DNA from 4 places in the Vibrio sp. M260121 genome. Region 1 is predicted to be linked to each of the others. Evidence: predicted binding sites of a transcription regulator. Region 1 holds the regulator's gene; each other region holds the start of a gene.
The links. The regulator PurR, encoded in region 1, represses purine synthesis genes. The targets are predictions, from matches to a motif close to TNANGNAAACGTTTNCNTNA.
Positions count from the first base shown of each region.

Region 2: metK (methionine adenosyltransferase) is a predicted target of PurR. The motif match lies at 5,888-5,907, and genes of this name have one in related genera.
Region 3: purM (phosphoribosylformylglycinamidine cyclo-ligase) is a predicted target of PurR. The motif match lies at 6,314-6,333, and genes of this name have one in related genera.
Region 4: QTO06_RS23085 (formate--tetrahydrofolate ligase) is a predicted target of PurR. The motif match lies at 2,741-2,760, and genes of this name have one in related genera.

Region 1 covers NZ_JATABF010000004.1:103,698-111,661, forward strand. Annotated here, with positions in the region: gene mukF (chromosome partition protein MukF) at 1-490, opposite strand, end outside; gene cmoM (tRNA uridine 5-oxyacetic acid(34) methyltransferase CmoM) at 493-1,284, opposite strand; gene elyC (envelope biogenesis factor ElyC) at 1,399-2,205, shown strand; gene torR (two-component system response regulator TorR) at 2,321-3,034, opposite strand; gene torD (molecular chaperone TorD) at 3,268-3,915, shown strand; gene QTO06_RS04185 (hypothetical protein) at 4,190-4,339, shown strand; gene purR (HTH-type transcriptional repressor PurR) at 4,360-5,364, shown strand; cyclic di-GMP riboswitch class I at 5,650-5,739, shown strand; gene QTO06_RS04195 (TfoX/Sxy family DNA transformation protein) at 5,856-6,446, shown strand; gene QTO06_RS04200 (TVP38/TMEM64 family protein) at 6,567-7,256, shown strand; gene QTO06_RS04205 (putative signal transducing protein) at 7,256-7,573, shown strand; gene QTO06_RS04210 (alpha/beta fold hydrolase) at 7,611-7,964, opposite strand, start outside.
Region 2 covers NZ_JATABF010000002.1:205,006-212,969, reverse strand. Annotated here, with positions in the region: gene QTO06_RS02625 (YqgE/AlgH family protein) at 1-28, opposite strand, end outside; gene gshB (glutathione synthase) at 158-1,108, opposite strand; gene rsmE (16S rRNA (uracil(1498)-N(3))-methyltransferase) at 1,123-1,854, opposite strand; gene endA (deoxyribonuclease I) at 2,001-2,696, opposite strand; gene QTO06_RS02605 (SprT family zinc-dependent metalloprotease) at 2,847-3,344, opposite strand; gene QTO06_RS02600 (DUF2189 domain-containing protein) at 3,410-4,207, opposite strand; gene metK (methionine adenosyltransferase) at 4,491-5,645, opposite strand; gene tkt (transketolase) at 6,015-7,964, shown strand, end outside.
Region 3 covers NZ_JATABF010000028.1:23,796-31,759, reverse strand. Annotated here, with positions in the region: gene fadE (acyl-CoA dehydrogenase FadE) at 57-2,501, opposite strand; gene lpcA (D-sedoheptulose 7-phosphate isomerase) at 2,860-3,435, shown strand; gene QTO06_RS15470 (class II glutamine amidotransferase) at 3,497-4,342, shown strand; gene purN (phosphoribosylglycinamide formyltransferase) at 4,427-5,065, opposite strand; gene purM (phosphoribosylformylglycinamidine cyclo-ligase) at 5,209-6,249, opposite strand; gene upp (uracil phosphoribosyltransferase) at 6,429-7,055, shown strand; gene QTO06_RS15450 (uracil-xanthine permease family protein) at 7,198-7,964, opposite strand, start outside.
Region 4 covers NZ_JATABF010000059.1:2,042-10,005, forward strand. Annotated here, with positions in the region: gene QTO06_RS23070 (flavodoxin) at 1-467, opposite strand, end outside; gene QTO06_RS23075 (CreA family protein) at 681-1,154, shown strand; gene QTO06_RS23080 (inosine/guanosine kinase) at 1,285-2,589, shown strand; gene QTO06_RS23085 (formate--tetrahydrofolate ligase) at 2,827-4,575, shown strand; gene glgC (glucose-1-phosphate adenylyltransferase) at 4,957-6,171, shown strand; gene QTO06_RS23095 (chitinase C-terminal domain-containing protein) at 6,283-7,964, opposite strand, start outside.

The DNA of each region.
Region 1 (7,964 bases):
TTCCGTAAACGTTTTTCTTCCAGTGGCCCGGAGTGCCACCCTTTTGTGCCGCTTCAATCGCTTTTGCCATTTCATCCGCTACCATCGATAGCTGGATAGAAAGACGCAGTTTCGAGAACTCGCGATGACGCACGTAGTAGTCGGTAATTCCTATCGCTAATGGCGACAAGCGGTAAATGCTCGCTCCGTCAGTAATCTCACTGACAAAACGGCTCATCAGACGCTGCTTAACCATCTCGTTGATGGCATTGTTCGCACGGAAAGCCGAAGCTTCGCCGGTCTCATCAAAAAGTCGAGTGACGATGGCAAATGCGTCGTGCAATTCACCTTCACCCAATTCTTCATCGAACCTTTCATTACTTAGTACAGCGATGGCAATCAAAAATGCCAATCGCTCAGTGGTCAGGTTCAACGAGAAATCGTGCTGCTTAACCCAGCCAACCAACTCATCGATTGGTTGCTCTGCAGCATTGAGAGTCATCTCACTCATCGTTATTCCTGTTTATCGTTCTTCTTAGCCCACACGTGAATGTAGCGGCCTAATGAGAGGTATGGCTCTTGTCGACAAAGTTGTTTTTCTAGCGCCAACACATCTTCAAACTCGTAATCGCCCATGTATTGCATATTGCCTATGTAATCACTGAAGGAACGAATACCAGATTTGCCACAAATACTAAAACCAGAATCTTCTATCCATTGATAGACCTCTTCGGGTTTTAGGCCTTTCTGTGGCTGTAGTTTAAATCTTTTCCGGTGAGGCATGCCGTCTAAAATATGAGGAATGTTGCCACAAACCACATTTTTATAGACTAAGCCGTGGTGGTTATAGAACATAACCGAAGCAATGCCCCCCGGCTTGACCTGTTCCAAAACGGTCTCGAGTGCGGTTTTCGGGTCGACCAACCACTCCATGACGGCATGAAACATGACAAGGTCCACCTGCGTTTCCATATGGTCACCAATGGATTGGACAGGTGAATGAATCAGGCGATACTGCTCAAGCAAACCGTTTTTTTCAATATCCTGCTTTGCTAGTTGCAGCATTTCCGAAGATAGATCACATAAAGCGACATGATGTCCGAGCTGAGCAAGCTTTTGCGACAATTGTGCTAACCCACCACCCGCATCAAGGACTTGCAGGGCTTGATGGTCGGCGTCTAATTCACTTAGAATCTGTAGAAAATCTTCCCACACAATGATTTGGCGGATCTCCCCTTTATCGGAGCCGTAAATATTTTTTGCAAATTTGTGGGCGATATCGTCGAAATTGCGGTCTTCTGTCACTTCTGCTGAGTTATCATAACGGATTGTGCCGCTATTCTGTCACAAGGAAAGCAGGAATAAAGAGGGTTATCCTCATTTTTATTATCAATTGATGTTTTTTCGGACTATTTATGTATGTTTGAGCTGAAAAAAGTTATGTCAGCCTTGTTGATGCCTCTTCCGGCATTGTTAATCATAGGCTTGTTAGGTCTTGCTCTCATTAGTTTTACCACAAAACGTAAAACTGGCTGCTTTGTTGTTCTATTCTCTTTCGTCGGCATTTTTCTTGTTGCCTTCCAACCTGTTTCAACCAAGCTGTTAATGCCTCTTGAGCGCGAGTATAAAGCGTTTTTACCTGTTTCTGGTACCGTTGACTATGTCATGGTGCTCGGTAACGGACATGTGGTGGACAATGAGATCCCGCCCACTTCTCAATTAAGTCGCACAGCACTGATGCGACTCACCGAAGGCATTCGTATTTTGCGTATGTACCCAGGTGCAAAACTCATTCTGTCAGGCTACGCTGGCGGCTCTGAAATAAGCCATGCTCGTATGATGGCGAACGTTGCGCTTTCTCTTGGTGTGGCCAAATCCGATATCATTTTGTTGGAAGACGCGAAAGACACTTGGGAAGAAGCACGCCAAGCGGCAGCCTTCGTAAAACAAAAAGATATTGTGTTAGTGACTTCTGCTAGCCACATGAAACGTGCTTTGTATGAGTTCAACGCTGCGGGTATTAAACCCATCCCCGCACCAACGAACTTTATGGCGATTGATGATATCGAACAGCCATGGCAAAAGTACGCACCGAAAGCTCGTTACTTAGAGCAAACGGAATTGTACTGGCATGAGTATCTTGGCGGGTTATGGCAGAAACTGCGTGACAACGTAGGACAAACGCCAATGGTTGAGATAGAAGAGCCTGAAGTCGCACAACCTTAATTGCTGCCTAGCAAAAACGTTGTCGCTAATAAAGCTTATCGTTAGATTGTCTTTACAGAAATAACAGATACAAAAAAGGAGAGCCGATGCTCTCCTTTTTCTTTATTGCGATGATTTAGTCACCTGCAAACATGTAGCCTTCACCGTGAACGGTCACAAAGATTTGTGGGTTCTTTGGATCAAACTCCATCTTAGCGCGCATGCGTCGAATCAGTACATCGATAGTACGATCGTTTGGCGCATCCACTCGGTGGCTGATCATATTCAAAATACGCTCGCGGCTTAGTACCTGATTTGGGTACGAAGACAGTGCCACCAATAGCTCATATTCCGCTTTGGTTAGTTTCACTGGCTCACCGTTACGGCTTAGAGCACGACGTTGAATGTCAAACGTCCACTCACCGAAGCGCACAATGTGTTCTTCATTAGTGTCGTTCGCTGTCTTTTGCGAACCGCTACGTGCCGCTGAAATGCGCCACAGCAAGTTCTTAACGCGAACTAATAATTCCCTTAGTTCAAAAGGCTTTGTCACATAATCGTCTGCGCCCATTTCTAGGCCAACGATTTTGTCAATGCTATCCGTGCGTCCTGTCACTAATATGATGCCGATATCTGATTGGCTGCGTAATTCACGCGTAAGCATAAGGCCATCTTCGCCAGGCAAGTTAATATCCAACATGATCAGGTCTACATCGCCACTTTGAAGCACTTCGCGCATTTCTGCCCCGCTCTCTGCTTCACTAACTTTGTAGCCTTCATTTTGGAAATAGCCCGCAAGCTTACTACGAGTTACTACATCATCTTCTACGACTAATACGTGATAGCTCATTTACACCACTTTCTGTCTTTTTTATTTTCCAAGACGTATTCTATTCATAACTAGTAACATTTCTAGTCATAGATACATTAAAAAGCAAGATTTTGCGTTTTTATTGATTCAAAGCAAGCTTATTTACAGCCATTCATAAACGCGCATATTTTCCCATAATGGATAACAATTATAGTTACTGCTATTCATCTTAATTGTTTACACTTAGGGGATAACCATTTAGGAGCAAAAAAATGCAAGAAGTGAAAGCTTTTAACGAGAAACGCGCAGAAATCTATTGGTGGTTTTCTAGCCTGTTCGCAAAAGAACTGACAGAGAAAGAACTAGAAAGCTACCACAGTGTTGAAATTCGAAGCTTTTTGGCTGGCCTTGGTGAAAATGAGTCATTAAAACCAGCTGTGGATACCCTTGTTGATGCACTTAACCGTCTGCAGGATCGTGAAGACGCACAACTTGAGTTGGCAGCAGACTTTTGCGAGCTTTTCCTTAAGACAGAAAAGCACGGTGCACTGCCTTACGCCTCTATGTACATTGGCCAATCTGGCCTGCTAAACGATAAGCCAGCAGAAGAGATGGAAAAACTGATGGCAGAGTTTGGCGTGCAAGTTGATGAAAACCTGAAAGAGCCAGCTGACCACCTAGCGGTAGAGTTGGATTTCTTGGGTAATATGATTATTCGCTCTAACGAACTAGAGCAAGAAAAGCACATGGAAGAAGCGTTCGACAAGCAGAACGATTTCATCCAACAGCATCTTTTGACTTGGCTACCTCAGTTTGCTGCTAAATGTAAGCAGTTCGACGAATTTGGCTTCTATATTAGCGTTGCGCAACTATTAATTGCATTTTGTAAACTGGACAGCACCTACCTTCTTGGTGAATAATTGCCGCCTATTTTAGGGAGCCTGCTATTTAGGCTCCCTATTTTATTCGTTTAGTTTTAATCTGGCTTAGAGAATCCCAACCAATTTAGCCGTGAAAATGTGACCTCAAGGGCACAAAACAACCGCTGAAAATATTGCCAGCCTGCCCACATCAGTCTAAAATGTGAGCGCAAACGATTAAATATGATTTATATGTAAACCGCTGAAATATAGCGGTTTTTGTGTTTTCTTAACATGATTGCTGACTAATTCCTCACTTATAAAAGAAGGGAATATGAGTATCAGCAACAAATGTTGCTACAAATCTTTTTATACCGATTCGGAACAACCACTGCCAAATATCTCAGCAATGCCCTTTCTTGCAGTTGCTCGGTTTGTGCAAGACCCTAAGCGTATGGTTGTCTTCACTCACGGTATTCAGTAGCTCGATACAGGACATCATTTATGGCCACTATTAAAGACGTTGCTCGCTTAGCCGGCGTTTCTACCACAACGGTTTCGCACGTAATTAACAAAACTCGCTTTGTTGCAGAAGCAACCCAAGAAAAAGTAATGAAAGCGGTTGATGAACTAAATTACGCGCCAAGCGCCGTTGCTCGTAGCTTGAAGTGCAACTCTACTCGTACTATCGGTATGTTAGTTACTCAATCAACCAACCTATTCTTCTCTGAAGTCATCGATGGTGTTGAGAGTTACTGTTACCGTCAAGGTTACACTCTAATTCTTTGTAACACGGGCGGTATCTACGAGAAGCAACGTGACTACATCCGCATGCTAGCTGAGAAACGCGTAGATGGCATCCTAGTAATGTGTTCTGACTTGACGGAAGAGCTAAAAGAGATGTTAGACCGCCATTCTGACATTCCAAAAGTTGTGATGGACTGGGGCCCTGAGAGCTCGCAGGCAGATAAGATCATCGATAACTCGGAAGAAGGCGGCTACATCGCGACGAAATACCTGATCGATAACGGTCACACTGACATCGCATGTTTGAGCGGTCATTTTGAAAAAGCAGCGTGCCAAGAGCGTATCGCTGGTTACCGCCGAGCAATGGCGGAAGCAAACCTAACGGTTAACGAAGATTGGGTTCTTGAAGGTAACTTCGAATGTGATACTGCTGTACTGGCGGCAGATAACATCACAGCAATGGAAAAACGCCCAACAGCTGTCTTCTGTTTTAACGACACAATGGCGCTAGGCTTAATGAGCCGCTTGCAGCAAAACGGTATCAAAGTACCGGATGATGTATCCGTGATCGGTTACGACAACATTGAGCTTGCAGAATACTTTTCTCCACCGCTAACGACTATCCACCAACCAAAACGTCGTGTGGGTAAAAACGCATTTGAGATCCTTTTGGAACGCATCAAAGACAAAGAACACGAGAAACGTGTGTTCGAGATGCAACCAGAGATCGTTGTTCGCAACACGGTTAAGAAACTAAACTAACCTCATCTGCGAACTCATTTTATAAAGCGCTCTTATGGGCGCTTTTTTAATATCTAAAAATAACTTTCCCTTAATATTTCAGCTCAAGAATACAACCTTAAGCTTCGATAAGTTGCTGTTTTAATTAAGGTGTAGCCCATTTCCTACATCAAGCTTTTGTATGACAAGTAGATGCTCAGCAATATGAAACAAAACACATCAACTTAGCGCTATTAACTGAACCAAGATCACACTTTTGTGTTTGAAACGTGATGTTAATTCAATATACGAAGTATTCTCAAAGAGTCACGCACAGGGCAAACCATTCGAAAGGGTGGGACGCAAAGCCTCCGGCCTGAACCATCTTATTAGATGGAAGGTAGCGGGGTTACCGATGGCAAATATGCATTAAGTGAGTTTACCCTTTAATGACATTGTGTCTGCATGCATTTGCTAATCTCTCGGACCTGATTTTTGGTGGCGTAATATTAATTACACCGAGATAACACATCATGGATAAACCGATACTCAAAGACTCAATGAAGCTGTTTGAGGCACTTGGTAATATCAAGTCGCGTTCAATGTTTGGCGGCTTTGGGCTCTTCGCCGATGAAACGATGTTTGCACTAGTTGTGAACAATCAACTTCATATACGAGCTGACCAACAAACTTCATCTGACTTCGAGACTCAAGGACTAAAACCGTACGTCTACAAGAAACGTGGTTTCCCAGTCGTTACGAAATACTACGCTATTTCTGATGATCTATGGGATTCGACCGATCGCTTGATTGAAGTTGCAAAGCAATCTCTAGAGACTGCTAAGCAAGAGAAAAAACAACAAGCGAGCGCCAAACCTAACCGATTGAAAGACCTTCCTAATCTACGCCTTGCAACTGAACGTATGTTGAAGAAAGCAGGCATTGACTCTGTCGAGCAACTAGAAGAAGAAGGTGCCCTAAACGCTTACAAAGCAATCCAAGATACGCATGCCTCTACGGTAAGCCTTGAATTGTTGTGGGCGCTTGAAGGCGCTATCAACGGTACACATTGGAGCGTCGTACCTCAGTCTCGCCGGGAAGAGTTGATGAGTGCTCTCTCGTAGAGCAATCATTTCAGCATGACATTGAGTAAAAGCCGCAGTTTTCACACTGCGGTTTTTTTTTGAAATTTTTTCTTACTTCATTCTGTCTTATTATTTAAGAAGCCAAACGGAGCCATTGATATGAATAAGAAACTGATTTTAGGACTGATCCTACTCGCGACCATCATCTTTTTAGGTGTCAACTTCGGTCAATATTTAACGCTAGAAAACGCCAAAGCACAGCAACAAGCGTTAAACAGTTTCATTGACCAAAACTTCGTGTTTGCCGCCGCAACCTATTTCTTCGCTTACATTGCTATCACCGCTTTTTCTATTCCTGGTGCTGCGGTTGTAACGCTTCTTGGTGCAGCCTTATTTGGTTTTTGGACGAGTTTATTGTTGGTGTCTTTTGCCAGCACAATCGGCGCAACCATTGCGTTTTTAAGCAGCCGTTACCTGTTGCGTGAATGGGTACAAAGCAAGTTTGGTAATAAGTTGAATGCCATTAACCAAGGTGTAGAAAAAGACGGTGCTTTTTACCTCTTCTCACTACGTTTAATTCCGGTATTTCCGTTTTTCTTGATCAACTTGTTGATGGGTCTGACACCAATGTCAGTCGCACGATTCTACCTAACCAGCCAAATCGGTATGTTGCCAGGCACTGCCGTCTACTTAAATGCAGGTACACAGCTCGCCACTATCGACAGTCTTTCAGGAATTGTGTCACCTACCGTATTAGCGTCGTTTGCTCTGCTCGGCTTGTTCCCAATCATCGCAAAATGGGTTATGAATAAAGTTCGCCCAGCCCAAGTTCAAAACGGAAATGCTTAATGAAGATATACATCGCTAAAAATCCTGCAGAAGCTCATATCGTCTGTGAGCTTCTCAAAACCGAACAGATAGCTTGTGAAGTAAGAGGTGAGGGAATGTTCGGCTTAAAGGGTGAGTTGCCGTTTAGCGATGATACAGACCCGTATGTTTGGCTTTTACATCCGGAGCAGAAACTAAAAGCATCTGCCATTGTTGAAGATTATCGTCAACAAGCGGAATTGACTTATCAAGACTGGCAGTGCCCACAGTGTTCAGAACAAAACGAAGGTCAGTTTGGTGCGTGTTGGCAATGTGGATATCAAATAGGGGAGCCATAACGGCTCCCCTACTCTTTTGCTCTCTTCGATAAATGCGTTAAGCCGCTAGACTCTGCTGCTTAATAAACTCGATGGAATGTTGGTTAAAGTCATCGGGCCTTTCTACATTGCACACATGTCCACAATCTGGTATTTCTCTCAGTACGCTCAACTTATGCACCGCGACCATTTCTTTCACTGGCTTGATGAACATGTAATCTCGGTCACCCATCAAATACAGCGTCGGAATAGGTAATTCACGATCTTTGAAATATCTCATCAATGGGTTCACATCTGCCGCCAAAGTAAACCAACGCTTAAATTCTTTTTGGCATAGCTTCTTGGCTTCGCGAATAAACAAGTGCCTTGATTCACGCTGGTTCTTCTGCGGCATAACGATATAAGCAAACAA
Region 2 (7,964 bases), on a different contig from region 1:
CAACTAAGAAATGGTTTGTGAGGTTCATTCTCATCTCGACCTTAATTAGGCTATTAGAAACACTTAAGCAAACACCATGCTTGCAACCCTAGGGTATGTGCATGAGTTTGCTTAAGTTAATGCACAACGCTCTCTATTAACTGTAATACAGTTTGAGTTATTCGCCTTTTACGCGACGCTCAATTGCGTCCATTAGCTTGCCAGTGATGGAAATATCAAAAGCTGCTTCGATTTCGCGAATACAAGTTGGGCTCGTTACGTTGATTTCTGTTAGCTTGTCGCCAATCACGTCAAGGCCAACAAAGATAAGCCCTTTTTCTTTCAGTGTTGGTGCGACTGCTTGAGCGATCTTCATATCCGTTTCGCTTAGTGGACGAGCTTCACCTGTACCGCCTGCCGCTAGGTTACCGCGCGTTTCGCCTTTTGCAGGGATACGAGCAAGGCAGTAAGGCATTGGCTCACCGTCAACCACTAGGATACGTTTATCACCGTTGCTGATGTCTGGCACGAAGGTTTGCGCCATTGCGTAGTTCTGGCCGTGGTTTGTGAGTGTCTCGATGATTACCGATACGTTTGGATCGTTCTCTTTCACGCGGAAGATAGATGCGCCGCCCATGCCATCAAGTGGTTTTAGGATCACATCACCGTGTTCTTCACGGAAAGCTTTAATCTTCTCTGCTTTACGCGTCACGATGGTGGTTGGCGTTAGCTCTGGGAACCAAGCGGTGAACAGTTTTTCGTTACAGTCACGTAGGCTTTGTGGCTTGTTCACGATCAGTGCGCCTTGCTCTTCAGCACGCTCAAGGATGTACGTTGCGTAGATGTACTCTGTGTCGAACGGAGGATCTTTACGCATTAGCACGGCATCAAGCTCAGACAGTTCGATAGTCTGCTCTGATTTGAATTCATACCAGCCGTTTGGATCTTCTTTAAGCTCAACCACTTTGGTGTCTGCGATTGCTTTACCTTGGTCTAGGTGCAGATCGTTCATTTCCATGTAGTGGATTTCGTAGCCGCGGCGTTGCGCTTCAAGCATCATGGCAAAGCTAGAGTCTTTCTTGATGTTAATGGACGAGATTGGGTCCATTACAATACCGAGTTTGATCATTATTTTTCTCCGTTTTAACCAAGATCGCCGAAACGAACTTGTAAGGCTGTAATTGCTGTCAGAGCCGCAGTTTCGGTGCGCAGAACGCGAGGGCCGAGTAGCGTCTCTTCAAATTGGTATTCGCGAGTCATGTCGATTTCGTCAGGAGATAGACCGCCTTCAGGGCCAATCAATAGACGAACTTTTTCAACCGGTGTTGGCAGGGTGTTGATTGAGTATTTCGCTCGTGGGTGTAGGTTAAGCTTCAAGCCATCGTATTCTTCCTGACACCACTCTTCTAAGCTCATGATAGGGCGAATTTCAGGTACTACATTACGGCCACATTGCTCACAAGCACTGACCGCGATTTTTTGCCACTGAGCAAGTTTCTTCTCGAAACGTTTTTGATCCAGTTTTACACCGCAGCGTTCAGAGATAAGCGGTGTAATCGTATTTACACCAAGCTCTACGGATTTCTGGATGGTGAATTCCATCTTGTCGCCACGCGAAATCACCTGACCAAGGTGAAGGTCAAGTGGTGATTCAATGCTGCTTTCTACGCGTTCAGAGATCTCAACCATCACATTCTTTTTGCTGACTTCGCTGATGACCGCTGGGAATTCTGCGCCGCTGCCGTCAAAGAGCAGGACTTCTTGACCTTCTTTCATGCGAAGTACGCGACCAATGTGGCCAGCTGCATCGTCGCTAAGAGCAATAACGCCAAGTTGTTGAATGGTTTCTGGATGATAAATTCGAGGGATACGCATTGTGTTTCGATTTCCTGCATACGCGAGTGTTTAGACACTAACATGGATGCTTTCCACCGAAAAAACAAGGGGCAAGAGGCGTTTCCATTACAGTAAATGACAACGCCCCGAATAGCTGAGGTGCACTGCGGTAATTACGGGAAGAATTACAGCGCGCGACAAGCCTCTTGAACGAATGGGTTGTGGTTGCCTTGAATCTTAGCAATGCGTTCATCACGCTCACATTCCCACTTGTCTACAGGGTAGGTTTTGTTCCAAGCACTCATCAATTGAGTTTGCTGCTTCGAAAGTTTAAAACCGTATTCTTTGCTCATGTACAAGTAAGTGCGAGCAATCGAACCACGTGCGCGATCAGGCGGCATTACTTTACGTTGCTTAAAGTTCACTTGCATTTCACAACGACCGTAGCTGACGCCATCCATGCCATTCCACTGACTGAAGTTGTAGTTAGAGCGGTCACCGTTTACCTCTCCGATAGCTGGAGTCAGGTTGTGGAGATCGGCTTCCATAGATTTGAAGACTTTGTCGTTTCTTGTGCAGTTTTTGCGGCCACCATTTTGCCAACACTGACGCTGGTGGCCGAACTGCCATGCAGGAACCACGTGCTCCCACTCGATGCGTGATGCGCGCTTTTCTTGCTTGCGAACTTGATAGCCACAAGAAGAGAGATCCGGCACGCCCTTTTTGCCTTGCCATTTAATGTCACAACCACAGTAGAAGCTGGTTGGGTGATCGGCGTAGATTTTTACCGCTTCCCGCTTGGCCGCGGAAAAAGAGCTTGGAGGTGCAGCAATCGCTGCACTAGAAAGTGCAAGCAGGAATAAAGAGAAAAGATATTTCATGATTAAAGTCTTTATAAAGTATGACTTTATTTATTCTAACACGCACAAATTAGCTTTAGTGATGAGCAAACCAACAATAACAGGCAAAAAGAGACACTTTGAGAGCGAATGTCTCTCTTTCTGGAATAGAAAAGTAGGAAATTTGTGCAGTTAGGAGAGCTGAGTTCCCGTGAAGTTCAGCGGTTGGCGGCATTTTTGGCATGAGTATAGCGCTTCTTTACGCTGCACTTTGTTGTGACGACGAATTGAAAGTGGGTAGGTCATACAACCACATCGGTATTCAAAGGTTTTTCCTTGAACAGAGGCCACATCAAAGCTGTGAGTGGTTTTGGCTGGTACTTTGAATACCGCCTCCATAACACCTTGCCACTCTTTTCCGTGCGGGCGAACGCGACCGTAAACTTGGTAGGTAATCAAGTGGGCAACTTCGTGAGGAATAACCTCTTGGATAAACGCTTGTGGATTTTCGCTGAACAGTTTTGGATTCAAACGGACTTCATTCAATTGCAAATACGCTTTACCCGCAGCTTTGCCACGCACATTGAAAGTCAGAGAAGGAATTGGAAAAGAACGCTTGAAAGCTTGCTCTGCCATCGCGATGCAATCTGCCATCACTTGCTTGGTTTTGTAGCTCAGTTCTATATCCACAACTCACCCCATTTACTCAATAAAAGCCCCCGCGTTTGCGAGGGCTGGATCATAGCATCAGTTTTCTAAGGCGTGTGTTTTTTCTTAATCGTTGCGTGGTAAGCATGCCATGTACCGTACCCGAGGATTGGCATGGTGAAGAGCATACCAATACCGTACGTCGCAAAGCCGATTAAGATACCGCCACAAATAATGGCAGCCCATACAATCATCGCTGGAATGTTGGATTTTACCGCGTTAAAGCTGGTGAAAACGGCGGTCATCATATCAACGCGGCGCTCCATCATCAGCGGGATGGAGAAAGCAGAAATGCTGAAGACCACACAAGCCAAGACAAAACCAACGAGTGAACCGATCACTAAGAAAGGTAAGAATTCAGTCAGCGGAGCACCTTGTACAGAAGGGTATAGCGCATGAAGCAGTGCAGCAATTCGCATCCAGAAAATCATACACACTGCGAGCAATACGGCGAATGCCCATTGAGAGGTCGAGTTACGCCCAATGGCTTTCATTGAGTGGAACAAGCTTGGTTTGTGCCCACGCTCTCTTTCCCAGCTTGCGTCATATAAGCCAAGTGCTAGAAATGGACCGATCAGCATGTAAACAATCAAGCTTGGCATCACGACGAGATGCGTGCCTTGCCACTGAACCAGAAGCACAATACCAATCGCAGCAGCCATAAAACAGATGCCGTAAAAGGCACTGATGAGTGGCATGCGGACAAAGTCATGAAGACCCAACGCGAGCCAATGGAATGGTGCCGATATGCTAACGGTATTGCATGGAATGGTTCTGGCGTATTCATTATCTGGAACTTCCTTTCGTTTACCCTGGAAGTCAGACGGGTTCACGGTACGAGGCATAACTCCTCCTTGATTTATTCCCACGGTGGCACCTAGGCCATATAAAGATGTTTGGCTGACGTTTTTCATGACTTTTTTAGCCACGTGAGCCTGCATCATAGTTCTTTACGTTATATACATCGAAAAGTGCATTTAACATTATGTTAACTATTGGCGGAGATGGGGCAATTTACAAATAATTGCTGAATTTTTGTTCAAGGAAAGAGTGAGAAGGCTGAGAGGGGGGCAGAAACAAAAGCCCTCGCCAGAGGCGAGGGCTTTATCGATTCTTTGCGTGGCTTGATTACTTGATGCCAGCGAAATCGCGTAGGATAGCTGCTTTATCTGTAGCTTCCCATGGGAACTCTTCGCGACCGAAGTGACCGTATGCTGCTGTCTGCTTGTAGATAGGTTGAAGCAGGTTAAGCATTTCTTGTAGGCCGTATGGACGTAGGTCGAAGTTTTGACGAACCGCTTCAATGATGATTTCGTGTGATACTTTCTCAGTACCGAACGTTTCAACCATGATAGACGTTGGATCAGCAACACCGATAGCGTATGAAAGTTGGATTTCACAACGGTCAGCCATGCCAGCTGCAACGATGTTTTTCGCTACGTAACGTGCTGCGTAAGCCGCGCTGCGGTCTACTTTCGATGGATCTTTACCAGAGAATGCACCACCACCGTGACGAGCTGCGCCGCCGTAAGTATCTACGATGATTTTACGACCAGTTAGACCACAGTCACCCATTGGGCCACCGATAACGAAACGACCGGTTGGGTTGATGAAGAAGTTAGTGTCTTTAGTGATCCACTCTGAAGGTAGTACTGGCTTGATGATCTCTTCCATTACTGCTTCACGTAGATCAGGTGTTGTTACTGAATCACAGTGTTGAGTTGAAAGAACAACAGCATCGATACCAACAATCTTACCTTGGTCGTATTGGAACGTTACTTGAGATTTCGCATCTGGGCGAAGGAAGTCTAGTTTACCGCTCTTACGAACTTCAGCTTGTTTCTTAACAAGTAGGTGAGAGTAAGTAATTGGAGCTGGCATTAGAATTTCAGTTTCGTTCGTTGCGTAACCAAACATGATGCCTTGGTCGCCTGCGCCTTGCTCTTTAGGATCAGCTTTATCAACACCTTGGTTGATGTCTGGAGACTGCTTACCGATGGTGTTTAGAACTGCACACGAGTTCGCATCAAAGCCCATGTCAGAGTGAACGTAGCCGATTTCACGAACTGTTTCACGAGTGATTTCTTCGATATCAACCCATGCAGAAGTCGTTACTTCACCGCCAACCATAACCATGCCGGTTTTAACGTAAGTTTCACAAGCAACACGTGCTTTTGGGTCTTGCTCAAGAATAGCATCAAGAACTGCGTCAGAGATTTGGTCTGCGATTTTATCTGGATGACCTTCTGATACCGACTCAGAAGTGAACAGGTGCTTAGCCATGATAGCTCCAATCTTAAGGTTTACTCATGGCTAACTAACGCAGCTTGCCACGAAAAATACAATACAGTTTGTAGGTGTTTCTACATCTAGACGTCTATTTTAATTTCCCACAGTCGAATTACAAGCTCTTTTTCGATTTGAATTCGCCTAGCTTATTTCCCAATCGTTTGCTTTTGATGGGGTGAATTTCTAATAAATTACCTATTAAGTGCGAAAAGATTGAGTTAAAACCGCAAAAATGGTGAGTAAAACGTTTGCAGTCGGATTTTGGCTTTGAGAGAATGTTGTCCGCACTTTTTTATGCCCAGTTTACTCGGTTAATGTGCCCACATTCCTTTATCAATTCGCTTAATGCACTCAGGAGCAGACATGTCTTCTCGTAACGTTCTTTCAAACAAAGAGCTCGCAAATGCAATCCGCGCTCTTAGCATGGATGGTGTTCAACAAGCTAACTCTGGCCACCCAGGCGCACCTATGGGTATGGCTGATATCGCTGAAGTTCTTTGGCGTTCTCACCTAAACCACAACCCAGCTAACCCAGAGTGGGCTGACCGCGACCGTTTCGTACTGTCTAACGGTCACGGCTCTATGCTGATTTACTCTCTACTGCACCTGAGCGGTTACGAGCTATCTATCGACGATCTTAAGAACTTCCGTCAGCTTCACTCTAAGACTCCTGGTCACCCAGAGTACGGCTACGCACCTGGTATCGAGACTACAACGGGTCCTCTAGGTCAAGGCATCACTAACGCTGTTGGTATGGCGATGGCTGAGAAAGCACTAGCGGCTCAGTTCAACAAAGAAGGCCACGACATCGTTGACCACTTCACTTACGTGTTTATGGGCGATGGCTGTCTGATGGAAGGTATCTCGCACGAGGCATGTTCTCTTGCTGGTACGCTAGGTCTTGGCAAACTGATCGCATTCTGGGATGACAACGGCATCTCTATCGATGGTCACGTTGAAGGTTGGTTCTCTGACGACACGCCTAAGCGTTTTGAATCTTACGGCTGGCACGTAATCCCTGCTGTAGATGGTCACGACTCTGAAGCGATTAACGCAGCAATCATCGCTGCGAAAGCAGATCCACGCCCTACACTTATCTGTACTAAAACTATCATCGGTTTTGGTTCACCAAACAAATCTGGTTCACACGACTGTCACGGTGCACCACTAGGTGCTGAAGAAATCGCAGCAGCGCGTGAATTCCTAGGTTGGGAACACCCAGCATTTGAAATCCCTGCGGACGTATACGCTGAGTGGGATGCTAAAGCGGCAGGTTCTGAGAAAGAAGCGGCTTGGAACGCGAAGTTCGAAGCATATGCAGCGGCTTACCCTGCAGAAGCAGCAGAGCTTAAGCGTCGTCTAAATGGCGAACTTCCTGCGCAGTGGGAAGAGAAAGCAAATCAAATCATTGCAGACCTTCAAGCAAACCCTGCGAACATCGCATCACGCAAAGCATCTCAAAACGCACTAGAAGCGTTTGGTCAAATGCTTCCAGAATTCATGGGCGGCTCTGCTGACCTAGCGCCTTCTAACCTAACTATGTGGTCTGGTTCTAAGTCTCTAGAAGCGAACGACTTCTCTGGTAACTACATCCACTACGGTGTACGTGAATTCGGTATGACAGCGATCATGAACGGTATCGCACTACACGGCGGTTTTGTTCCTTACGGTGCAACATTCCTAATGTTTATGGAATACGCTCGTAACGCTATGCGTATGGCTGCTCTGATGAAAGTTCAGAACATCCAAGTTTACACGCATGACTCTATCGGTCTTGGTGAAGATGGTCCAACTCACCAACCAGTTGAGCAAATCGCGTCTCTACGTCTGACTCCAAACATGAGCACATGGCGTCCATGTGACCAAGTTGAGTCTGCAGTTGCATGGAAACTGGCGATTGAACGTAAAGATGCACCATCTGCACTTATCTTCTCTCGTCAAAACCTTGCACAACAAGAGCGTACGGCTGAGCAAGTAGCGGACATCGCGAAAGGTGCTTACATCCTGAAAGACAGTGATGGCAAGCCTGAGCTAATCCTAATTGCAACTGGTTCTGAAGTTGAACTAGCAGTGAAAGCGGCTGAGCAACTAACCGCTGAAGGTAAGAAAGTGCGCGTTGTTTCAATGCCATCAACAGATGCATTCGACAAGCAAGACGCAGCTTACCGTGAGTCAGTACTGCCATCAGACGTAACGGCACGTATCGCTGTAGAAGCGGGCATTGCTGACTTCTGGTACAAGTACGTTGGCTTCGACGGTCGCATCATCGGTATGACAACATTCGGTGAATCTGCACCAGCTGACCAACTGTTC
Region 3 (7,964 bases), on a different contig from region 1:
ACGGGAGCCTCGGCTCCCGTTTTGCTTTCCTACTTATCGTCTAAGCGATCATTCGCTCAAGCGACGTTTTCCATCTGAGGGTAAAGCGGCTTTGCGGCCAATAGCTCTGGCTCAAAATCGTCTACGTTGATGGTGTCTAGGCGGTGTTGCTCCGCTTCTCTCAGCAAATCAGCTTCTTCTTGAGTAATCACGCCTTGCTCTAGACCTTCTTGAGCAATCATATCCAGACGTAGGAATGGACGGCGTTTACCTTGCGCTTTACATACCTTGTCAAACACAGGCTCAGCTTGAAGAATCACAGACAGTGCCAGCTCAATCTTACCTGCTGCGTTGTGTTCTGTTGGTTCTAGGTACTGACCTCGACCAATACGTGAACGTGTTGCACTTGGCGTTTGTAGAATACGAGCGACTTTGCTGTCTAGCTTATCACTTGGCGCTTTGCGTACACGACCGAATGGCATGATTAACACGCGCAGTGCACGACCAATCACTTTGTTTGGGAAGTTCGCTAGGAACTCATCAATCGCCGCTTCAGTTTGCTTCAAGCTGTCTTGCAAGCCCCAGTGTACTAGTGGCAAATCTTCAACAGGACGACCATCTTGCTCGAAGCGTTTTAGCGTAGCAGAGCCAAGGTATAGTTGGCTTAGAATGTCGCCAAGACGTGCTGACAAACGCTCTTTACGTTTCAACGAACCACCCAGTACCGCCATTGAGATATCCGATAACAGAGCAAGGTTTGCACTGTAGCGGTTCAATTGTTGGTAGTAACGCTTGGTCGCGTCTTTGGTTGGTGATGAAGAACCTAGACCGTCACTTAGACCAAACCAAATACTGCGAACGAGGTTACTCATGGTGAAGCTCACGTGACCCGCTAGTGCTTTGTCGAACTTCTCAACGGCATCGCCCGCGTCAGAATATGCTGCGTTCATCTCTTCAAGAACGTAAGGGTGACAACGAATCGCGCCCTGACCGAAGATGATCATTGAGCGAGTTAGGATGTTCGCACCTTCTACCGTTACCGCGATTGGTGCACCTTGGTAACCACGCGCTAGGAAGTTAGAAGGGCCCATACAGATCCCCTTACCGCCTACGATATCCATTGCGTCGATGATGCTTTGTTGGCCACGATGCGTACAGTGGTACTTCACGATAGCCGAGATAACCGAAGGTTTTTCACCTAGGTCGATACCTGCCACGGTTAAGTTGCTCGCTGCATCCATTACGTAGGCGTTACCACCTAGACGTGCTAATGGCTCTTCCACACCTTCCATGTGGCCGATAGGTTGTTTGAACTGACGACGAATGCGTGAGTAAGCGCCTGTTGCCATAGCCGCTGTTTTGATGCCGCCTGTTGAGTTTGAAGGTAGCGTGATACCACGACCAACCGATAGACACTCAACCAGCATACGCCAGCCTTGGCCTGCCATTTTTTCACCACCGATGATGAAGTCCATCGGTACGAAGATGTCTTTACCGCGAGTTGGACCGTTTTGGAATGGTACGTTAAGCGGGAAGTGACGGTTACCGATCTCAACGCCTTTAAGGTCAGTTGGGATTAGAGCACAAGTGATACCAAGATCTTCTTGATCGCCAAGCAGGCCTTCTGGGTCGCGCAGTTTGAATGCAAGACCAAGAACCGTTGCGACAGGTGCTAGAGTGATGTAACGCTTGTTCCATGTAAGACGCATACCAAGGACTTCTTCACCTTGCCATTCGCCTTTACATACCACGCCGTAATCTGGAATAGAACCCGCATCTGAACCTGCTTCTGGGCTAGTCAGTGCGAAACATGGGATCTCTTTACCTTCTGCTAGGCGAGGTAGGTAGTAATCTTTTTGTTCTTCAGTACCGTAGTGTTGCAATAGCTCACCTGGGCCTAATGAGTTAGGTACACCAACGGTTGACGACAGTACGCCAGAAACACCAGTCAGTTTTTGCAGTACCAAAGATTGCGCGTACGCTGAGAATTCTAGGCCACCGTATTTCTTCTTGATGATCATGGCGAAGAATTTGTTGTCTTTCAGGTATTGCCATACTTCTGGTGGTAGATCGGCCAATTCGTGTGTTACTTGGAAATCACTCACCATGGCACACACTTCGTTTACTGGGCCATCTAGGAAGGCTTGCTCTTCTTTGCTCAGCTTAGGCGCTTTAATTGCGTGAAGTTTTTGCCATTCAGGTTTGCCTTTGAATAGCTCGGCTTCCCACCACACTGTACCTGCGTCCAATGCTTCTTTCTCGGTTTGAGACATAGCAGGCAGGACTTTCTTAAACATCACCAGTGCTTTGCGGCTAATGAGGGATTGGCGAATGCCAGAAACCGCGAACACTGCAACGGCAAGAACGTAAAGTGCCCAGCCAATAAAGCCAACTGAGCCTGCGATTGTCAGTGCTAGCATGGCAGCAGTTAGCAAGCTGACGGATTTCACGAGTGACATTCTGTGGTAAAGCGTAATGCCTAATACAACTGTCATCGCTACGATTGAGAGCAAGATGTCCATATGTTTTTTCCTTTTCAGACTTTAATTATGTTGTACGTCTGTATTTTGGTAAGAGGTCTAACCAGTACTGTAAGTGTAATCAAAATATTAAATAAATGTAAATTCTGAGATTGGGCAAAAAGTGATCTAAGTAGAGTTAAAATTCTAAAGTTGAGAGTTGGGTGATGATTTCGTAAGCAAGTTAACAAGTTTATTACCGTGATAAATCCAAATCTGTTGCTTCGCTATCGACACTAATTCTCGTTTGTGGGTAAACTCAGAGTAATGAACTGTCCGGTGTGAATTTCACATCAGAACAATTTGCCAAGCGAGAGGCTCAACCTCACTGCTGTGGCCGAGATAATAAAGAGAACGTCTTATGTACCAAGATCTGATTAGAAGTGAATTAAACGAAGCTGCTGAAGTTCTGAATAAGTTTTTAAGTGATGACCACAACATCGCGCAAATCGAAGCGGCAGCGAAAATGATTGCTGACTCATTCAAGCAAGATGGTAAAGTGTTGTCGTGCGGTAACGGTGGTTCTCACTGTGACTCTATGCACTTTGCAGAAGAGCTAACAGGTCGTTACCGTGAAAACCGCCCAGGTTACGCTGGTATTGCTATTTCAGATCCAAGCCACCTTTCTTGTGTAAGTAACGACTTTGGTTACGATTTCGTATTCTCTCGTTACGTAGAAGCAGTAGGTCGCAAAGGTGACGTTCTGTTTGGTTTGTCGACTTCTGGCAACTCAGGCAACATCTTGAAAGCGATTGAAGCGGCACAAGCGAAAGGCATGAAGACGATCGCGTTAACGGGCAAAGATGGCGGTAAAATGGCAGGTCTTGCAGACATCGAGATCCGCGTACCACACTTTGGCTACGCAGACCGTATCCAAGAAGTGCACATTAAGATCATTCACATCATCATTCAGTTGATCGAAAAAGAGATGGAATAAGATTTACAACTAAGCCGAATACTGGCTTAGTTGTGTTTTAAGGTAAGGAGTTCGTTAAACCATGTGTGAATTGCTCGGCATGAGCGCAAATGTTCCTACAGATATTTGTTTCAGTTTTACAGGCTTGATGCAGCGCGGTGGTCGCACTGGCCCGCATCGTGATGGTTGGGGGATCACTTTCTATGAAGGAAAGGGGTTCCGTACTTTCAAAGATCCCAACCCAAGTTGTGACTCTCAGATTGCTGAATTGGTGCAAAACTACCCGATCAAAAGTCGTGCTGTAGTGAGCCATATTCGTCAAGCTAACCGAGGTGGTGTGAATCTCGAAAACACCCATCCGTTTACGCGTGAGCTTTGGGGGCGTTACTGGACATTTGCACACAATGGTCAACTGACCGATTACCAAGATTTGCACACAGGGCGTCATCGTCCGGTGGGTCAAACGGACAGTGAAATGGCGTTTTGCTGGCTCTTAAAGCAGATGGAAGATAAGTTTCCTGAACCTCCTCAGGATATGGAAGCGGTCTTTATCTATGTTGCAAAGTGCTGCGACAAACTGAAAGAGAAGGGCGTGTTTAACATGCTGCTCAGCGATGGTGAGTTTGTGATGACTTACTGTACCAACCACTTGTACTGGATCACGCGTCGTGCTCCATTTGGTAAGGCTGCGCTGTTGGATGAAGATGTAGAAATCAACTTCCAAGAAGAGACAACGCCAAACGATGTGGTTTCTGTGATTGCAACTCAACCGCTTACTGGCAATGAAACATGGCATCGCATGAAGCCGGGCGAGTACGGTTTGTTCCATGTTGGTGAATTGGTGCTGAATAACGCTGAAGCGTTAGCGGATGTTCCGTTTGCCGCGCCGAAACCGGGTAATCAAGCGCCGACCGAACCGTTGGAGTGATGGTTTTCTCGCAGTAAAACATTCGAATAAAACAAAAGGCAGCTTGATGGCTGCCTTTTTGCGTTTGGTGTTTGGAATTAAGAGTTACTCGGCTGCGTAGCCGTGCGCACCTAGCTCAAAACCATCGAGATACGCTTTGCCCTCGGTCATCGATAATCGCCCGTCGACTAACCACTTAGTCACCATTGGGTAGATGTTGTGCTCTTGAGTCTGAACGCGTGCGGCGAGTGCGTCGGCATCATCGTCTTCAAATACCGGTACTTTAGCTTGCAGCACAACAGGACCGCCGTCTAATTCTTCTGTGACAAAGTGAACGCTGGTGCCGTGCTCTTTGTCTCCGGCATCAATAGCACGCTGGTGGGTGTGTAAACCCGGATACTTAGGCAATAGAGAAGGGTGGATGTTGATCATCTTACCCAGATAATGGGAAACAAACGCACTGCTGAGAATACGCATGTAGCCCGCCAGTACAATCACATCTGGTTGGTATTCATCAATTTGCTTCATCAGTTCGGCATCAAAGTCTTCACGAGACTCAAATGCTTTAGGATCGACAAAGTGACCATTCACATCAAACTGTTTTGCACGCTCCAAACCGTAGGCATCAGCTTTGTTAGAAAAAACCGCTGCCACTTGTGCGTTTGGCATGTTGGCTTCACAGGCTTCAAGTATTGCTTGTAGGTTACTGCCGTTACCCGAAATGAGGACCACTATGTTTTTCATGATATTGAGACTGCCTTGATACTGTAGGTTTGACGTGCGTAATCACTAAATTACCTACTATTAGAATGGTTTTCGATGTTCCAGATAGCAGAATGAGGACATAGCGTCCTCATTCTTTTTATTTTTTGAGCTTGATTCGCAAGTTATTGGATTTCAACTTGCTCTTCGTTTGCTTCTGCTTGAGCGATTTCACCAATCACCCATGCGTTTTCGCCTTCTTCTTTAAGAAGAGCAACTGCTGCGTCTGCTTGGTCTTTTGGTAGTGCAACGACTAGACCAACACCACAGTTGAACGTACGGTACATTTCGTGCGTTTCAACGTTGCCTTTCTCTTGTAACCATTTGAAGATGATTGGCCATTCCCAGCTGCTACCATCGATAACGGCTTTTGTGCCTTCAGGCAGTACGCGTGGGATGTTTTCCCAGAAACCACCACCAGTGATGTGAGAGATCGCGTGGATGTCGTGCTTCTCAATCATCTTAAGTGCTGATTTGATGTAAATCTTAGTTGGTTCTAGTAGGTGTTCACCGATAGTGCGACCTGCTAGCTCTTCGTTCTTATCTGCGCCAGATACTTCTAAGATCTTACGGATAAGTGAGTAACCATTTGAGTGTGGACCGCTTGAGCCAACAGCGATTAGTGCGTCGCCTGCTGCTACTTTCGTGCCGTCAATCACGTCTTCTTTTTCTACTACGCCAACACAGAAGCCAGCAACGTCGTAGTCTTCGCCTTCGTACATGCCCGGCATTTCAGCAGTTTCACCACCGATAAGTGCACAGCCTGCTTGAACACAGCCATCAGCAATGCCAGAAACCACGTCTGCTGCAGTGTCTACGTCTAGCTTGCCAGTTGCGTAGTAATCTAGGAAGAATAGCGGCTCAGCACCTTGCACGATTAGGTCGTTTACACACATCGCTACTAGGTCTACACCGATGGTGTCGTGCTTGTTCATATCCAGTGCTAGACGAAGTTTTGTACCTACACCGTCAGTACCAGAAACCAGTACAGGTTGTTTGTATTTAGTCGGTAATTCACACAGTGCGCCAAAACCACCGATACCACCCATCACTTCAGGGCGACGAGTACGCTTAACCGCACCTTTAATACGATCTACAAGCGCGTTGCCTGCATCAATATCTACACCAGCGTCTTTATAGCTAAGAGAAGAGTTGTTACCACTCACAGGGAAGTCCTCGGTTTTTAAGTTGGATATGAAAACGGCGCTATTCTACCAGTGGTTAAATACAGATAGCAAACGTTTGCGTCGGTTTTTTTCTTTAGTGATCTATCCTGATATCCCTGCAAAAATCATGTATAATCTGAAGGTTTGTTTAAATATTGCCAAAAAAGCCGGAGATGGAAATGAAAGTTGTTGAAGTTAAACACCCTCTAGTAAAACACAAAATTGGTCTAATGCGAGAAGGTGACATCAGCACGAAGCGTTTTCGTGAGTTAGCGACAGAAGTCGGTAGCCTACTTACTTACGAAGCGACAGCAGACTTTGAAACAGAAAAAGTAACCATTGAAGGTTGGAACGGTCCTGTAGAAGTTGACCAAATCAAAGGTAAGAAAGTGACAGTTGTGCCAATCCTACGTGCTGGTCTTGGCATGATGGACGGCGTACTTGAGCACATGCCAAGTGCACGTATCAGTGTTGTTGGTATCTACCGTGACGAAGAAACACTTGAGCCAGTACCTTACTTCAACAAGCTTGCTTCTAACATCGACGAGCGTATCGCTCTAGTTGTTGACCCAATGCTTGCAACGGGCGGTTCTATGATCGCAACAATCGATCTTCTAAAAGAGAAAGGTTGTCAGGCAATCAAAGTGCTTGTTCTTGTAGCGGCTCCTGAAGGTATCGAAGCGCTAGAAAAAGCTCACCCAGACGTTGAGCTATACACAGCAGCAATCGATGAGAAGCTAAACGACAAAGGCTACATCGTTCCTGGTCTTGGTGACGCAGGTGACAAGATCTTCGGTACTAAATAATTCGGGCTTGATGCTAGATTATTACTGAATTGAAAAAACAAAGGCTTGGTGAAAACCAAGCCTTTTTTGTATCTGTTATATAGATAGAAGCGAGTTACGAGGGCAGGAAGGGCGACTTAAATCGATTAAGCCGCACTACAAATTACTTCGCGTTCTCTTCTTCCATTTGTGCGTTATCCACCACGTGATTTTCACCAAGGTCGTGTGGTAGCACTAGGTTAAGAATGATAGCCACGATACCACATAGGCTCACACCTTGTAGGCTGAACTCGCCAATACCGAAAGCCATGCCGCCGATACCAAACACTAGCGTTACTGCTACGATCACTAGGTTACGTGATTTGTGAAGGTCAACATGGTTCTTGATCAGTGTGTTCAGGCCAACTGTTGCGATAGAGCCGAACAGTAGAATCATGATGCCGCCCATAACTGGAACTGGAATCGTTTGTAGAGTCGCACCTAGCTTTCCAACCAGCGCAAGTACGATGGCTGTGATAGCGGCCCATGTCATGATCACTGGGTTGAATGCCTTAGTTAGCATAACCGCACCGGTTACTTCACTGTAAGTCGTGTTTGGTGGCGCGCCAACCATAGAAGCAGCAATTGTTGCTACCCCGTCACCCGCGATAGTGCGGTGAAGACCTGGCTTCTTCAGATAGTTTTTACCCGTTACGTTAGAAATCGCTAGCATGTCACCTACGTGTTCAACTGCCGGAGCGATAGCCACAGGGATCATGAATAAAATAGCGTTGATGTTGAATTCAGGCGCGGTGAAGTTTGGCATTGCTAGCCAAGCCGCTTGAGCAACCGGAGTGAAATCCACCACGCCGTAGAATAGAGACACAGTGTAGCCTGCCAAGATACCGCCAACGATAGGAACCAGTTTTAGGAAGCCTTTCGCGAATACGC
Region 4 (7,964 bases), on a different contig from region 1:
TTCAATTTTTTCGCCAAATCACACACAAACTGCGATTTATCCAAGTTTTGAGAAACGGTAATGTCAGAAACAAGTGTGTTGCCTTCAAATTGGCTGACAATTGCCGCTGCTACAGCCTCGCCTTGTTTAAAACCGACATAAAGCTCAAACTCAGGCGTCAAAATGATCTGAGTTAAGTATTCGACGATCATTTCCTGCTCGTGCTTATCCGACCAACGTTGTGACTGTAGAATCGAAAACATCACGGTAAGCCTATGAAAGTCAACAAGGAAGATGTCGTCCCCTGTTAACTCTTGCCCGTTTTCTAAAAGCGTAGTTTTATCGACAGCATCGTAGGTTAAAGCGTCGAGCATACGAGTATAGATGGCTCGCCCTTCAATACTTTCTTTAGTAGGAAATTCGACTTCTACTAAATCATGCAACCACGCATTTTTTCTGTTGATGCTTTCTAATTGTTGTTGGTTCATTTTCTTACCTTAAGCGCTGCAAGCCTAGTGTTTTACAGCGAATCAAAAACAGGACTTTGATTAGAAATGTAGGCGTCATCTGTTCTGGAGCGGTACATTAGCATGAAGCCTCTTACAAACCTAGCTAAACTCCTGAGGTAACGCCAAATTTTGTTTTAAGTGTGTGCGTCTGATAAATTGAACTAATAAATTAGCCTAATTAAGGGATGAAAAATGAAGAAAAGCTTGCTTGCTTTGGGTTTGGTAACCGTTTTGGCTGGGTGTAGTGATAATGAAGTAGGTGACGTATCACTGGGTATGTTCACAATGAAAGACATCAAAATCGGCCACCTACAAGACGAAGTCGTGACGGGTGTGACTTGTCATATCGCTTCTATCGAGGCGAATTTAAGCTTGTCTGATCCAAGTGACAGTTCTATCTCATGTCGTCAAACAGGCGACATCACGCCAGAGATGATTGCAAAGATTGATAAAAGCAAATCTGGTGAAGTCGTCTTCAAGAAGTCAAAAAGCATCTTCTTCAAGACAATGAAAGTACGTCGCATTTACGATCCAGAAAACCAAACGCTACTTTACTTGTCTTACACAACCAAAGAGACAGAAGGCAGTTTCAAACATAGCTTATCAACGGTTCCTCTATATGGCACAAAAGCTTATGTGGAACCGACTGTAACTCCTACAAATTAACCCCAATTTGTGTGTAAAAACAGCAGCCCGTTGATTTTTTCAGCGGGCAAATTTCTTTGCAAGAAAACGGAACGATTTTCAAAATTTTGTGATACAATCCCGCCTCTTTTTTTCTCACTCAAGAACAAGCATGAAGTTTCCTGGTCAGCGAAAATCTAAACACTACTTTCCAACTCACGCTCGAGATCCATTAGTAAACCAAATTCGACAAGCACCGAAATTGTACCGCCCTACGGTCGTTGGTGTCGGTCAAACCATCGTAGATATCGAAGCGCGCGTAGATGATGCGTTTTTAGAAAAATACAACCTAAGTAAAGGACATTCTCTCGTTCTTGAAGAGAGCAAAGCGGACGCACTGTACGAAGAGCTAGTAGAACAAGGCCTGATTACTCACCAATACCCAGGTGACACTATCGGTAACACTCTTCACAACTACTCCGTGCTTGCGGACAGCAAATCAGTGCTACTTGGTGTTATGTCAAAGAACATTCAAGTTGGTTCTTTCGCTTACCGTTACCTGTGCCGTACCTCTTCTCGTATGAACCTAAACCATCTACAAACCGTAGATGGTCCGATTGGTCGTTGTTACACGTTGATCACTCACGATGGCGAACGCACTTTCGCGATCAACGAAGGTCACATGAACAAACTCTCTCCAGAGAGCATTCCAGAAGAAGTATTTACCAAAGCATCTGCTCTGGTTGTTTCTTCTTACCTAATGCGTGGTAAAGAAGAAGATCAAATGCCTCAAGCCGTTCAACGTGCGATTGAGTTTGCTAAGAAGCACGAGGTCCCTGTAGTACTGACGCTTGGCACTAAGTATGTGATCGAAGGCAACGCTGAATGGTGGCAAGAGTACATTCGCGAGAACGTATCTGTTGTTGCAATGAACGAAGAAGAAGGCGCAGCACTGACTGGCGAAGGCGATCCACTTGCAGCAGCGAATAAAGCGCTGGAATGGGTAGATCTAGTTCTTTGTACTGCAGGCCCTGACGGTCTTTACATGGCGGGTTACACTGATGAGAAAGTGAAACGCGAAACGACGCACGATATTCTTGAAGGCTCGATTGAAGAGTTCAACAAGTTTGAGTTTAGCCGTGCAATGCGTAAAGACGATTGTCAAAACCCAATGAAAGTGTACTCACACATTGGCCCTTACCTTGGTGGTCCACTTGAGATCAAGAACACCAACGGTGCCGGTGATGCAGCATTGTCTGCACTTCTACACGACATGGCGGCGAACTCATTCCACCATAAAGAAGTGCCAAACTCTGAAAAACACGAAGTACGCTGCCTAACTTACTCTTCTCTATCTCAGATCTGTAAGTACGCAAACCGTGTAAGCTATGAAGTGTTAACTCAGCACTCTCCTCGCCTATCACGTGCACTACCAGAGCGTGAAGATAGCCTAGAAGAAACCTACTGGGATCGCTAAGAACCAAGTACTTAGAGCAATAAATATGCGAAGGTCACCATTTGGTGGCCTTTTTGTTTTGATCTAGCGCAGTAATTAGTGGTTTTTGTTATGATGTAGCACGCTAAGGCGCACGAACTGCTTTACACCTCGTTTTTTACCAGTATTATTCTCGCGCAAACGTTTGCGCAACACTTGCTGAGTCTTTTGCTTGCTTGATGTTGAACGCCACGTGTTAGCCATTTTTTTGGAGTATCCATGCAGTCTGATATTGAAATTTGCCGAAACACACCGTTGTCTTCTATCGCTACCGTTGCTGCCAATGCCGGCCTTTTACCACAAGAGTTCGATACACACGGAAAACACAAAGCTAAAGTTCATCCCCAATGTCTTGATCGCTTAAACGCAAATCAAGACGGCAAGTTGGTGTTGGTCACTGCAATCACACCCACCCCTCTGGGTGAAGGTAAAACCGTAACCACAATCGGTCTTTCTCAGGGTTTATCTAAGATCAACCAATCTGTAATGGCGTGTATCCGTCAACCATCAATGGGGCCAGTCTTTGGTGTCAAAGGTGGCGCTGCAGGTGGTGGTTATTCCCAAGTTGCACCAATGGATGAGTTAAACCTACATCTCACTGGTGATATTCATGCGGTAACAGCGGCACATAACTTGGCCTCTGCCGCATTAGATGCTCGCCTTTATCATGAACAACGTGAAGGCTACGAGGCATTCGAAGCCCGCACTGGCTTAAAAGCACTAAAGATCGACGTCGAACGAATCACTTGGAAGCGAGTGATGGACCATAACGACCGTGCACTGCGCATGGTTAAGATTGGTCTCAATGAAGAAGGCAAAACTATCAACGGCTTTGAACGTGAAGAAGGTTTTGATATCTCTGCCGCTTCTGAGCTAATGGCGATCCTCGCTTTAGCTAAAGACTTAAAAGATCTGCGCCAACGCATTGGCCGTATCGTCGTGGCTTACAACTTAGACGGCCTTCCAGTGACAACTGAGGACTTACAAGTTGCCGGAGCAATGGCTGTCACGCTAAAAGAAACCATTGCCCCTACTTTGATGCAAACACTAGAAGGTGTGCCAACCCTGATCCACGCGGGTCCATTTGCGAACATCGCTCACGGTAACTCTTCTATCATCGCAGACCAAATTGCACTAAAACTTTCTAGTTACGTTGTCACTGAGGCGGGTTTTGGCTCAGACATGGGATTCGAGAAAGCGTGTAACATTAAAGCGTCTGCAGCGGGTCGTGCACCAGATTGTGTCGTGATTGTCGCTACGTTACGTGGTTTAAAAGCAAACTCAGGTCACTATGATCTGCGCCCAGGTATGGCCATTCCGGATTCAATTTTCAATCCAGACCAAGCTGCACTTGAAGCAGGGTTTGAAAACTTAAAGTGGCACATTAACAATGTCCATAAATACGGTATCCCTGCCGTGGTTGCTATTAACCAGTTCCCGCAAGATTCTCAGCAAGAATTGGCAGCGCTTAAGGCGTTGATTCACGAGTTTAACCCGGAAGTTAAGGTGGCCGTCAGTACAGCATTTGGTCAAGGTGGTGAAGGTGCCGTAGAACTAGCGCAACACGTTGTTGAAACGTGTGAACAAGCTTCTGATTTCCGCCCTCTTTACCGCAAAGAGCAAACTCTAAAAGAGAAACTCATGGCCGTTTGCGAAGCGGGTTACGGCGCTGCAAATATTGAAATGAGTGAACTCGCGACGCAACAGCTTAAGCACTTTGAAAAATTGGGCTTTGACGAACTAGCGGTATGCATTGCGAAAACGCCGCTCTCCATTACCACTGATTCAGCTGTAAAAGGAGCGCCAAGTGGCTTTAGCGTTCCTATTCGTGAGCTACGCTTATGTGCAGGTGCTGGTTTTGTTTACGCGCTTTCAGGTAATGTTATGACCATGCCTGGTTTACCGGATAAACCCGCGTTCATGAATCTCGATCTTGACGATCAAGGCAATATTATCGGCCTTTCATAGCATGAAACGTTTATCTCAAACAAACAGGAGCCATGGTGCTCCTGTTTTCATTTTAAATGACCGCTAATTAATTGTTTTTAAAACCCTTTACAATGTAAACTGAAACCACAAAATTAGAGTATTCACTTCATTTCACCAATTCGGTGCAGCAACAATTTCCTCACTCCCTAATATAGTGCAATAAATAATACCCCACCTCTAAAGGGCATTGATTTTATTAACAAAATCCAATGGCTCGAATCTTGTACTACGTTATATAGCACTACCATTTATAAGTTCAAAGGACACTCAACAACGTCACTCGAAAGCCACCAGCAGTTGGCTAACTCCTCAGGCTTTAAGTTGCTTTCGATGCACGTAACATAAGGGAAAGGGAACATTATGCAAGACGCACTCGCAGTAATCTTAGCTGGCGGTATGGGATCAAGGTTGAGCCCTCTTACCGATGATAGAGCCAAACCAGCCGTTCCATTTGGCGGTAAGTATCGCATCATTGATTTCACACTAACTAATTGTCTTCATTCAGGTTTAAGAAAGATTTTAGTGTTAACTCAATACAAATCGCACTCGCTGCAAAAGCACTTGCGAGATGGTTGGTCGATCTTCAATCCCGAACTTGGTGAATACATCACTGCAGTTCCACCTCAAATGCGCAAAGGTGGTGCATGGTATGAAGGCACGGCAGATGCCATTTACCACAACATGTGGCTGTTATCTCGAAATGACGCTAAGTATGTCGTCGTTCTGTCCGGTGACCACATTTATCGCATGGACTACGCAGCAATGCTGGAAGAGCACAAAGAAAACGGCGCGAAGTTAACGGTCGCATGTATGGATGTACCTGTCGAAGAAGCGACCGCGTTTGGCGTAATGGGCATTAAAGAGAATGGTTTAGTCGAGTCCTTTGTCGAGAAGCCTAAGAACCCACCTACTCTTCCTAACGACCCAACTCAGAGTCTAGCGTCTATGGGGATTTACATCTTCGATATGGACGTTTTGCAAGATGCGCTCGAAGAAGATGCAAAGCTTGAAGACTCAAGCCATGACTTTGGAAAAGACATCATTCCTAAGCTGATCGACACTCAATCCGTTTACGCTTATAAGTTCTGCGGTAGTAAAGGTCGTGTAGACAAAGATTGTTACTGGCGCGATGTCGGTACCATTGATTCTTTCTACGAGGCCAACATGGATTTGTTAGAACCCGTTCCACCAATGAACTTGTATCAGCCAAATTGGGCAGTGCGTACTTATGAAGCCCAATTTCCACCAGCAAGAACCGTATCATCGGCGACAGGTAATGAAGGGATTTTTATTAACTCCATCATTGCCAATGGTGTCATTAACTCCGGAGGTTCCGTTCAGCACTCTGTTATCGCGTCCAACGTGCGTATTCAAGACAGCGCAACCGTCGTCGATAGCATTATTTTCGATGATGTAGAGGTCGGCGAAGGCTGTCAGCTCGTCAGTTGTATTATTGACAAGCACGTTCGTATTCCACCGCACACACAAATTGGTATCAACAAAATCGAAGACGCCAAACGATTTCATGTATCAGAAAAAGGGATCGTGGTTATTCCTGAAGGTTATGAGTTCTGATCGTTTACTCAAGCGTCTATTTGCAATAATCCAAAGCAACAAAATCATATCCCCCACAATAAAAAAGCGCGCGATTTAAATCGCGCGCTTTTGTTATCCATTCAATCTGGATTAAACGTTACATACTGTCGACCAGCTACCGTCACTACCAGGCTCTGATGCTGTCCACCAGTTCGCTTGGTATACCACACCATTGTGAATCACTTTATCACCTTGGTTAGCGTGGCTTGGGTTACCTTGCCAGTCCGTTTGTGGGAAGTCTGGGTAAGTCACAAGGCCTGTTGTGTCACAAGTACCAGGCTCAGTACCACCGCCGCCACCAGTGCCAGAGTTTAAGTCACCGATTGGTAGGTCTGGTTGCTCAAACTTGAACGCGAACTCTTTACCACCAGAAATCACCGTGTAGTTAGCAGGGCCAGAGATTGGTAGGTAGTAAACCATATCAAGCTCGTAAGTGCCGCCCGCTGGTAGGTCTTTCCATGCTGGTAGCGAGAAAGATACACGGTGCATTACACCATCCAAACCACCAATGTTGTTCGCACGAGTATGTCCAGAAGCAATCACGCTTAGGCCACCACCAGACTGATCTTTCGCGTTATCCGGTGCCGATACAGGAATATCGAACTGGAATTCAGTACCACCAGGAATCGCTTGACCTGTGTTGTTTGTGAACGTGATCTTAGGGTTGATTGGGTAGTTTTGGTCACCCACTTTAAAGCCACCAACGCTCACTGCGATATCAACAGCTTCTGTTGGGATGGCACCTGTCGCAATCTTGTTACCGTAAGGTGTTGCAGACTTAAACTTGTCGTAAATCGCTTTAGTCATAGTGTTACCCATGTGGTACTCACCATTACCCGCAGCACAAGCCTGTTCAGTTGCATCAATCGTAGTACGGTTACCGTTCGCGTCTAGTACGTAACAGTTGTAGTCACCTGCTAGTTCCCAGAACATGATACCGCCGATCTCTTTATCGATAACGTAGTCTGCTTTCACTTCAACAGACGCTTTGTCTTCTGTTGACAGGAATACACTCTTCTCTGCGTTCCATAGCCATGGTGCGACTGCAACATCATCGTAGTTACGCGTGTACGTACCCACCAATTGGTCTGAAGGATCGTTCACAGGATCTAGACCGTAAGCTTGAGCGTAAGAACCCCAAATGCCTTTCTCTAGGTTCTTCGCGTGCCACATAGGGTTAGAACCTGCACCCATTTCGTTACCTTTAGGGTCAGTATCGTGCCACATGTTATCGATACCTAGAGCACCGTGACCACAGTTGTTCTTCTCGCCTTCACCAGTACCTGGTGCACACTCTGATTGGTTAGGTAGTGCAGCGCGGCCCCAAAGACCATTTTCACCACCTGTTACACCTTGCCAACCACGGGTGTAGTAAGGCACACCAATATTGATACGACCAGCAGGCATTGAACCACGGAAGTAATGGTAAGCCCAGTCAGTGTTCAAGTAACCAATACCGCCGTAAGCTGCTGTATCGTATACGTTCCATTGAGCAAGCTCTGAGTCTTTACCTGTATCAAATAGTGCCGCGTTGTGACCAACGTGATCGTTCCAAGCACCGTGCAAGTCGTAAGACATGATGTTCACGTAATCGAGGTACTTAGTAACATCAAAGGTTTCCATACCACGCAGTAGGTAACCCGAAGAAGGCGCTGCGATAGTCAGCATGTAGTGGATGCCATCTTGTGCAGATGCTGCGTCCAGTTTCTCACGTAGGACCTTCATTAGCTCTTGGTATGAAGCCCACAGGTATGGACGACGTGGTTCCATGA